Regions from separate parts of the Shewanella sp. SM68 genome, predicted to be linked through region 1. Evidence: predicted binding sites of a transcription regulator. Region 1 holds the regulator's gene; the other holds the start of a gene.
The links. Region 1 encodes sigma-54, which starts transcription at its own class of promoters, with help from an activator protein. Its sites were predicted from a motif close to GTTGGCACGNNNNTNGNNT; they were not measured.

Region 1 (4,863 bases):
TGTACGCCAACACGCCCATTTTGTGACTACGCTCAATGGTGGCCACGGTGCACTGCGTGAACTCACAGATCTGTTACTCCTAAGTCAAAATAAATTCACTTCGGCCCATGGAATGAGTATATGAGTCGTGTGACACTCGCGATTATCGCTTTTTTTGGAACTGCACTAGCGCTTTACTGGCAGGTCCAGAACAAACACAGCGGTGATTCCGATAACAGAGTAAAAGATCAAAATACCCCAGATTTCATCGTTGAAGATCTGCGCAGTGTTGAGTTCAATGAGCAAGGACTAGTGAATAGCCGTGTGACGGCGAAACACATGGAACATTATGATTCAACGAATCAAACTTTCTTTACTCAACCTGTTTATCTTGTTTATCCAGACCAAGGTAAAGCACAATGGCAACTCAGGGCAGATCAGGGCAAGCTAAACAAGGAAACTGGCAAGGTTGTATTAGAAAATAATGTTATTATCGATGCCATTAGCCCAGAAGAACCGATTCAGACCTTGTCCACCAGTTATCTGGAACTCGATCTCAACACTATGATAATGACCTCTGACCGTACCATTTACGTCACAGGGAAAGATTTTAATATTCAAGGCCAAGGCCTTTATGCCGACCTCAACGCGCAAGAAGTGCAATTGACCAGTCAGGTAGTAGGAACATATGAAGCAAAATAACGTATTACTTGCCAGCCTAATGCTAATTATGAGCATGAGTGCTTTCGCGAAAGTCGGCGACTTAAAGCAAGAAGTCAAAATTAAAGCTGTGAGCCAAACTGCGGATATCAAAAACAACCAGATCATCTTCTTTGGTCCGGTGGAAGTTACCCAAGGCTCAATAAAAATCCAAGCAAATGAACTGCGTGCATTTTCCGCTGAAGGTGAAAATAGCAAAACTTTGGTCGCCACAGGCAACCCTGCTACGTATAGCCAAATATTAGACGATGGCCGCCCAGCATCGGCAAGCGCGAAAGAAATTCGTTACGATATGGCAAGCCGCACCTTAACACTGAAAGGTATGGCGTCATTAGATCAAGCGGGTAGCCAAGTTACAGGCAATTTAATCCGCTATAACATGATTCAACAGAAATTGATGGCCGAGAGTACTGGCAGTGGTGACGATCGCGTGATCACTATTATTCAGCCAGAAAACTATCAAGATGATGCTAAATCAGATGCTCCAGCGGATAAACCTGTGAAAAAGCAGGACTCTAAATGACCCAAATCACCTTAAGAGCACAAAATCTGGCGAAAAGTTACAAGAGTCGCCAAGTGGTTAAAGACGTCAGTCTGACGGTAAAAACCGGTCAAGTCGTTGGCCTACTCGGTCCAAACGGTGCAGGTAAAACCACGACCTTTTACATGGTTGTCGGGCTAGTGAAGAGCGATAAGGGACATATCTTTATCGACGATGATGATTTAACCGCAGATCCTATGCATCTGCGTGCCCGCAAAGGCATAGGTTACTTACCGCAGGAAGCCAGTATCTTTCGTAAGCTAACTGTTCATGACAACATCATGGCCGTACTGCAAACTCGTAAAGAACTTAAAAACGAAGAACGAGAAGAAGAACTAGAACATCTGCTCGAAGAGTTTCATATCACCCACATCCGTGACAGCCAAGGCATGTCATTGTCGGGTGGCGAACGTCGTCGCGTCGAAATTGCGCGGGCTTTAGCCGCTAATCCTAAGTTCATTTTGCTCGATGAACCGTTTGCCGGCGTCGATCCTATTTCGGTTATCGACATCAAGAAGATTATCGAACAACTCAAAAGTCGCGGCCTTGGCGTACTGATCACAGACCATAATGTCCGCGAGACATTAGATGTATGTGAACATGCTTATATTGTGAGTCACGGAAACCTGATTGCCGAAGGAACTCCAGCAGAGATCTTAGACAATCAGCAAGTTAGGGCTGTGTACTTAGGTGAACAATTCAGGCTATAGTTAATCGAGCGAAGCCTATGGAGACAATTTATACCGCCATTAGGCTTCACTCAAGATAATATTAAGCGACCTTATCCAACAATAATAACGTAGGGATCAGCGGTAACATGAAAGCGTCACTCCAGCTCAAACTGGGTCAACAGTTAACCATGACGCCACAATTACAACAGGCCATACGTCTGTTGCAACTGTCGTCATTAGAACTGCAGCAAGAGATCCAGCAAGCATTAGATTCTAATCCCCTTCTCGAGCTGGAAGAGGATCAATTCGACGCCACTAAAACCCCTGTAAACCAAACGCTATCCGATACGGATTTCAGTGAATCTAGCACTCTGCCACCAGAAAAAGACAGCTCCACCATAGACACGGCAGAGTCGCTAACCAAAGAATCCATACCCGATGAGCTCCCCATGGACACCACATGGGATGAAGTGTTTACCGCCTCCCCAAACTCAGGCCCCGGCGGCAGTCGTGAAGACGATATGCCCTTCCAAGGCGAGACCAGTGAAGGTTTGTACGAACACTTAGAATGGCAAAAAAACCTCACGCCGTTTTCTGAAACCGATTTAGCCATTGCCACCGCCATTATTGATGCCATCGACGATCAGGGCTATCTCACCCAAAGCACTGAAGAAATTCTCGAAGCCATGGGCAATCCTGAAGTTGAGCTTGACGAAGTCGAAGCCGTACTCAAGCGTATTCAGCATTTTGATCCCATAGGCGTTGCCGCCCGCGATTTAAGTGAATGCCTGCTGATCCAACTGTCGCATTTCGCCGCTGATACTCCCAACCTAGAAAACGCCCGTATGCTGATCAAAGATCATTTAGATCTGATCGCCGCCCGTGATTTTAGGTTATTGATGCGTAAGACTAAATTAAAAGAAGATGAATTAAGGGATGGTATAGCACTTATCCAAACCCTCAATCCTCGCCCAGGTTTGTTGATCACGCCCAATAATGACGAATACGTTATCCCAGATGTGTCTGTGTCGAAGAAAAATGGCCGCTGGGTCGTTGAGCTTAATCCTGACTGCATGCCAAAAATCAATGTAAATCAACATTATGCTTCTATGGCACGCAGTACCAAAAACCAAGCCGATAGCCAATTTATTCGCGGCCATCTGCAAGAGGCTAAATGGTTTATTAAGAGCTTAGAAAGCCGTAACGATACTTTGCTTAAAGTTGCTAATTGCATAGTGCAATATCAGCAAGGTTTCTTTGAGTATGGTGAAGAAGCCATGAAGCCTATGGTGCTTAACGATATTGCCGAAGCGGTAGAAATGCATGAGTCCACCATCTCACGGGTCACAACTCAAAAATACATGCATACCCCTAAGGGACTTTTTGAACTAAAATACTTCTTCTCTAGCCACGTCGGTACTGACGATGGTGGTGAGTGCTCATCCACAGCAATCAGAGCCTTTATAAAGAAACTGGTTGCAGCGGAAAACCAGAAAAAACCATTAAGCGATAGTAAGATGGCACAACTTCTGGCAGAACAAGGGATCAACGTAGCCCGCAGAACCATTGCGAAGTACCGAGAGGCTATGCTTATTCCACCTTCTAATCAGCGTAAAAGTTTATAACCTACAGTGGATATCGGAGGACGTTTCTATGCAAATAAACCTAAGTGGACACCATGTCGAAATTACCGAATCGTTACGTGCATATGTAGAAGAAAAGTTTTCAAAACTTGAACGCCATTTCGAACAGATCAATAATGTGCACGTTGTGCTCAATGTTGAGAAAATGCAACAGATTGCTGAAGCGAGAATAAACCTCATAGGTGGTGAAGTTTTTGCTACTTCAGAGCATGCTGACATGTATGCCGCTATAGACGCCCTGATTGACAAGCTTGACCGTCAGGTTATTAAACACAAAGAGAAGTTAACAAAACACTAATAATGGAACTTTGTACCATACTGCGGCCGGAGTGCACTACCTGCGCCACTCCGGGCAGCAAGAAAAAGGTACTGGAACTCATCAGCGACTTAGTCGCTGCCCAGTACCCGACCCTCTCATCTCAAGAGATATTCGAAAGCCTAGTGGCGCGCGAAAAGATGGGGAGCACAGGTATAGGTAACGGCATCGCCATTCCACATGGTCGACTAGCCGATATAGATCAGCCCATTGCCATACTAATTAAGTGTGAAGAGCCGATAGCATTTGATGCTATCGATAAGCAACCTGTTGATATTTTATTTGCACTACTGGTGCCTGCAGACCAATGTCAGCAGCACTTAAGTACCTTGTCTTGCATGGCCGAAAAGCTGAGCGACAAGCAAATATTAAAGCAATTACGCAAGACGCATGATGAAACGGAACTCTATCAGGTAATCACTGGATGAAACTGGTCATAGTGTCGGGCCGCTCAGGCTCAGGCAAATCTGTCGCCCTTAGGGTACTCGAAGATCTCGGCTATTATTGTGTCGATAACCTTCCCTTGCCATTGATTGGCAGTTTGCTTGAGCAACTCAAAGGCAGTAACGATCTCGTCGCCATCAGTGTCGACGTGCGTAACATGCCTGAGCAGGATAAGGTCTTAGTGAAACAACTCGCTAGCCTACCTCCAGATACTGAGTTAACGAGCTTCTTCCTTAACTCCAGCGATAAAATTCTGCTTAAGCGTTACAGCGAAACCCGCCGTTTGCATCCTTTGTCGAAGAGCCGAGTCTCTTTGCAAGAAGCGATAAAGCTGGAGGGAAAACTGCTCGAGCCTATGTCAAAACTGGTCGATCACTACATAGATACGTCGAATTTGAATATCTATGATTTAAGTGACCAAGTCAGACAAATTCTCCTTGGTAGTGTCGATAAAGAACTCGTGATCAACTTCGAGTCCTTTGGCTTTAAGCACGGAATGCCCACCGAAGCCGACTTTATGTTCGATGTGCGCTTCCTGCCCAATCCCCA
Region 2 (4,863 bases), on a different contig from region 1:
AGATTGATAAATGCAATTCACCACGGCCAGATACACGGAAGCGATCTGGACTTTCTGTTTCTTCAACACGCAGTGCCACGTTGTGGACTAATTCTGTTTGCAGACGCTCCAGAATGTTACGTGAAGTCACATACTTACCTTCTTTACCTGCAAAAGGTGAAGTATTAACCTGGAAAGTCATGGTCAGAGTAGGTTCATCAACAGTCAAAGGTGGCATAGCTTCTACTGCACCAACGGCACAGATAGTGTCAGAAATTTTCAGCTCGCCTAAACCAGTGATAGCAACGATGTCGCCAGCGTTAGCAATTTCAACTTCAGTACGGTCTAGACCCATGTAACCTAATACTTGTCCCATTTTACCGTTACGAGTTTTGCCATCAGCGCCAATAATAGTCACTTGTTGGTTCGTTTTAACGCTACCACGCTTGATGCGGCCGATACCGATAACACCCACGTATGAGTTGTAGTCGATTTGCGAAATTTGCATCTGGAACGCGCCTTCGGCGTCAGCATCTGGGAAAGATACTTTTTCAACGATAGTTTGGAACAGCGGCGTCATATCATCGCTCGCTACATCCGGATCTAAAGTTGCAAAACCGTTTAACGCAGAAGCGTAAACGATTGGGAAATCTAGCTGCTCGTCAGTTGCACCTAAGTTATCGAACAGGTCGAATACTTGGTCAATAACCCAATCTGGGCGTGCACCTGGACGGTCAATTTTGTTGATAACAACGATTGGCTTTAGGCCTTGAGCAAACGCTTTCTTCGTTACGAAGCGAGTTTGTGGCATTGGACCGTCAACGGCATCAACCAGCAATAATACTGAGTCAACCATAGACAGAACACGCTCAACCTCACCACCGAAATCGGCGTGGCCTGGGGTATCAACGATGTTAATACGGTAGTCGTTCCACTTGATGGCAGTATTCTTTGCCAGAATCGTGATCCCACGTTCCTTTTCAAGATCGTTGGAGTCCATCACCCGCTCAGTGGCTTCTCCTCGGGTTGCAAGGGTGCCTGACTGTGACAGCAACTTGTCTACCAGGGTCGTTTTGCCATGGTCAACGTGTGCAATAATGGCGATGTTACGTAAATTCTCTAGCACGGATAAACCTCTTACCATCAAACAAAAATAGGGATATTTCAGTAATTCGTTATGGTGATCTAGCTCGATCTACCACAATAAAAAGCGTGCCATTCTACTCCAGAGCTGCCTTGGCGCACAGGATTATTTTTGAACACTTATAAAACAATCTGCCAATCCTTGGGTAATTTCCGTCAATCATCCACTGAGTGAAATCCTCTGTAGCCAGAGTTAACGCTCTGTTTAATTGCCATATTCGTAGGAAAAATCCGAGTTAAGCAGCTGAATTTGCTATTTTTCGTATTCAATGTTAGCACTGCTAATGTCGATTTAAGCATCAGCAAAATCGACTTAGATACAGAGAAATTACCACGTGAACACACTGCAATAAATTCTGCGGCACACTTAATCTAACGTTCATGTTGGCGTTTACACCCGATGACATTAAGACTCACTTCATTGTCACGGGATACCTTTTTACGCATCACTGATTTCACTTGGTCTGTGAACAGCAAAGACATTTCGCACATTAGAACGAACTCTTTCCTAATAATATGATAATAAACCACTATTGGATTGATAATGCGTGGCATAGTTGGACAGACTAGCGTGGTTTTATGACAATTATGCGGTGGTAAATAGTCCCGATCGGAGCTGAAAGTATGTGTGAGCTTCACAGAGGCAGTACTTACTGAGACTGTGAAAGCCAAAGCGTTATTGCCATCTCAGTGCCATATAAGCGGTGCATGTTATCGCTGTGCATCCCAGCTTAAGGTTTGCATGAATCAATTCAGTGCGCACCAAAATGGAGTAATGCACCAAAATGCCACAGACAAAAGCACTATTATGGTGCACACGCGAATCCAATTAAGTGCAACAAAGATTTTAAATCATGTTAATCAGTAAGTTAAATTATTGGCATGGATATCGCTTTATAGCTCGTAAGTTTGGCTCAAGATAAATCACTTGAGTTAAAAGATTATAGAAGGGGCATCCCTTTACCCTACCGGAGGCTTGAGAATGTCAGTTGAATCAGTTTTAAAGCAACTTGAAGAATTAGAAGTTAAGTTCGTTGATTTACGTTTTACCGACACTAAAGGTAAAGAGCAGCACGTATCTATTCCTTCTCATCAGGTAGATGCTGATTTCTTCGAAGACGGCAAAATGTTTGACGGTTCTTCTATCGCAGGTTGGAAAGGCATTAACGAATCAGACATGGTACTGATGCCAGATCCAACAACATTCGTACTGGATCCTTTCACCGAAGAAACTACAGCGCTGATCCGTTGTGACATTCTTGAACCCGGTACCATGACAGGTTACGACCGTGACCCACGCTCAATTGCTAAAAAAGCAGAAGCTTACCTGATCTCTACTGGTATCGCTGATACTGTATTGATTGGACCAGAACCAGAATTCTTCCTATTTGACGATGTCCGTTTCGGTACTGACATGTCAGGTTGTTTCGTTAAGATCGACGCTAAAGAAGCGGCTTGGAACTCAGGCACTAGCTACGAAGGCGGCAACACAGGTCACCGTCCATTTGTTAAAGGTGGTTACTTCCCAGTTGCACCGGTTGACTCATCACAAGACCTACGTAGCGCTATGTGTTTAGTGCTCGAAGAAATGGGCCAAGTGGTTGAAGCGCATCACCACGAAGTGGCGACTGCAGGTCAAAACGAAATCGCCACTCGCTTCAACACCTTGACTAAGAAAGCGGATGAAATCCAAATTCTGAAGTACGTAGTGCACAACATGGCACACGCTTACGGTAAGACTGCGACTTTCATGCCTAAACCCATCGTTGGTGACAACGGTAGCGGCATGCACGTTCACCAATCTCTGGCGAAAGACGGTGTTAACTTGTTCGCTGGCGACAAATACGCAGGTTTAAGTGAAACGGCGCTGTACTACATTGGTGGTATCATCAAGCACGCTCGCGCGCTGAACGCTTTCACTAACCCAAGCACTAACTCTTACAAGCGTTTAGTGCCACACTTTGAAGCACCTGTTATGTTGGCCTACTCTGCCCGTAACCGCTCTGCATCAATCCGTATTCCAGTGGTACCAAGCCCTAAAGGCCGTCGTATCGAAGCACGTTTCCCAGATCCACATGCAAACCCATACTTAGGTTTCGCAGCGCTGCTGATGGCGGGTCTTGACGGTATCCAAAACAAGATCCACCCAGGTGAAGCGATGGACAAAGATCTGTACGATCTGCCTCCAGAAGAAGCAGCTGAAATCCCACAAGTGGCAACGTCATTAGAAAACGCCCTTGAAAATCTGCAAGCTGACCATGAGTTCCTGACAAAAGGCGGCGTGTTCAGTGAAGATTTCATCCAATCTTATATCGTACTGAAAACAGCAGAAGCTGAGCGCGTAGCACGTACAACTCACCCACTTGAGTTTGAAATGTACTACAGCCTGTAATGGCTATCGCTATACAACCGGCTCGCTTTATGTAATTGATACAGAAAATATAAAAGCCTCGATAGCAACGCTATCGGGGCTTTTTGTATTTTGAAGGTATATACAACTTTGATTCTGATTCAATCATCGCGTTGTTCTCTAAATAGGCATCATCGCCAACCACTCTTTTATCATTCAGAGAAGGCACGCCAGACACCGCGGCAACAGCAACAATAGAGATAGATGGTTAAAAACCGATCTAAATTAAACGAGGGTGCGGCATAAAACCACCTATATAGTCGGAAGTTAACTACCGCGCCATTATTGTTAAGTGTCCACGCTTTATTCAACTAGGCTGGGGATTGTCAGGGGCAAAATCTACCAGTTGGGCTGGTTCGCCTGACTCAAATGACGCAAATGGTACGCCATCTAACACGCGCTCATTTTTAAATACACGGATTTCAGAATCAGGTAACTGCGTCATCAGCAATGACAAGATAGTGTGCATCTTATCCAATGGGCAATGAAGACGAATACTTGCGCGTAAGCCCATTGTTCGTACATCCGATTGGCAGGCAATAAATGGACGATTCCGCGTTACCTTAATCAAATGACGATGCCCATTTTTTATAGGGCTCTCGTAAGTAGTCTCTATATTTTTAAAACCAGTAAAGAAAAATGCCATCACGGCAAAACTACCTGCACCGACCAAGGCGGCCGGGCCTAAAAAGGCCACCCCGACAATACAAACCACCACTCCAAACCAAGCCAGCCCCCGCACTACCGCGTAGGCTGCATCCGGAATCGCGTCATGATAGGTAGTAACTAAACCCTCAGTGGTGAGCCGATAATGGTACTGTTTGTCGGCCAACCAGAGGTAGCGCATAAATGGCCCAAAAATCATCACTATTATGAGAAAATAATACCATTGCTCAAATCCATACCAGTATGTCACCAACCCAACTAGAGCCGTAATCCCGCACGGAATAAGGACCATGATCCACCCAATGCCATACACAGTCGCTACCTTAATATCCCACTCATAGAGGGTCGGTGCCTCGCGTACCCGCTGCTGACGCAACTGATAGAGCCGGTCTTGCTCCTCTTGGGGTAATTGCAGGTACTCACTGCGCGGCAGGTCTTCATACCGACTGTCGTCCAACGGTTGTGTCTCTTGCTCTGTCGACGCCAACTGCTGCGGCGCTGCTCTCTTATTCATATAGCTATTCCTTTGCTGTGCCCACAGTACTGCATGGTCATCGTTAACCTACCCACACGGCTCGTACTTAATGTCTTCTCACCCTTGACGACCTCGCCGCTAAAGGTCTGTTAGCCTGCATCCAGATAATGGTCGTAATTAGCGCCACCCT

Region 2: the regulator sigma-54 is predicted to act here: its motif matches at 1,999-2,017, upstream of glnA (glutamate--ammonia ligase).

The regions. Positions count from the first base shown of each region.
Region 1 is NZ_JAKKRU010000005.1:256,087-260,949, reverse strand. It holds gene kdsC (3-deoxy-manno-octulosonate-8-phosphatase KdsC) at 1-124, shown strand, start outside; gene lptC (LPS export ABC transporter periplasmic protein LptC) at 121-681, shown strand; gene lptA (lipopolysaccharide transport periplasmic protein LptA) at 668-1,222, shown strand; gene lptB (LPS export ABC transporter ATP-binding protein) at 1,219-1,950, shown strand; gene L5M40_RS10890 (RNA polymerase factor sigma-54) at 2,058-3,536, shown strand; gene hpf (ribosome hibernation promoting factor) at 3,565-3,852, shown strand; gene ptsN (PTS IIA-like nitrogen regulatory protein PtsN) at 3,855-4,298, shown strand; gene rapZ (RNase adapter RapZ) at 4,295-4,863, shown strand, end outside.
Region 2 is NZ_JAKKRU010000011.1:110,484-115,346, forward strand. It holds gene typA (translational GTPase TypA) at 1-1,105, opposite strand, end outside; gene glnA (glutamate--ammonia ligase) at 2,105-3,514, shown strand; gene L5M40_RS17345 (hypothetical protein) at 3,840-4,712, opposite strand.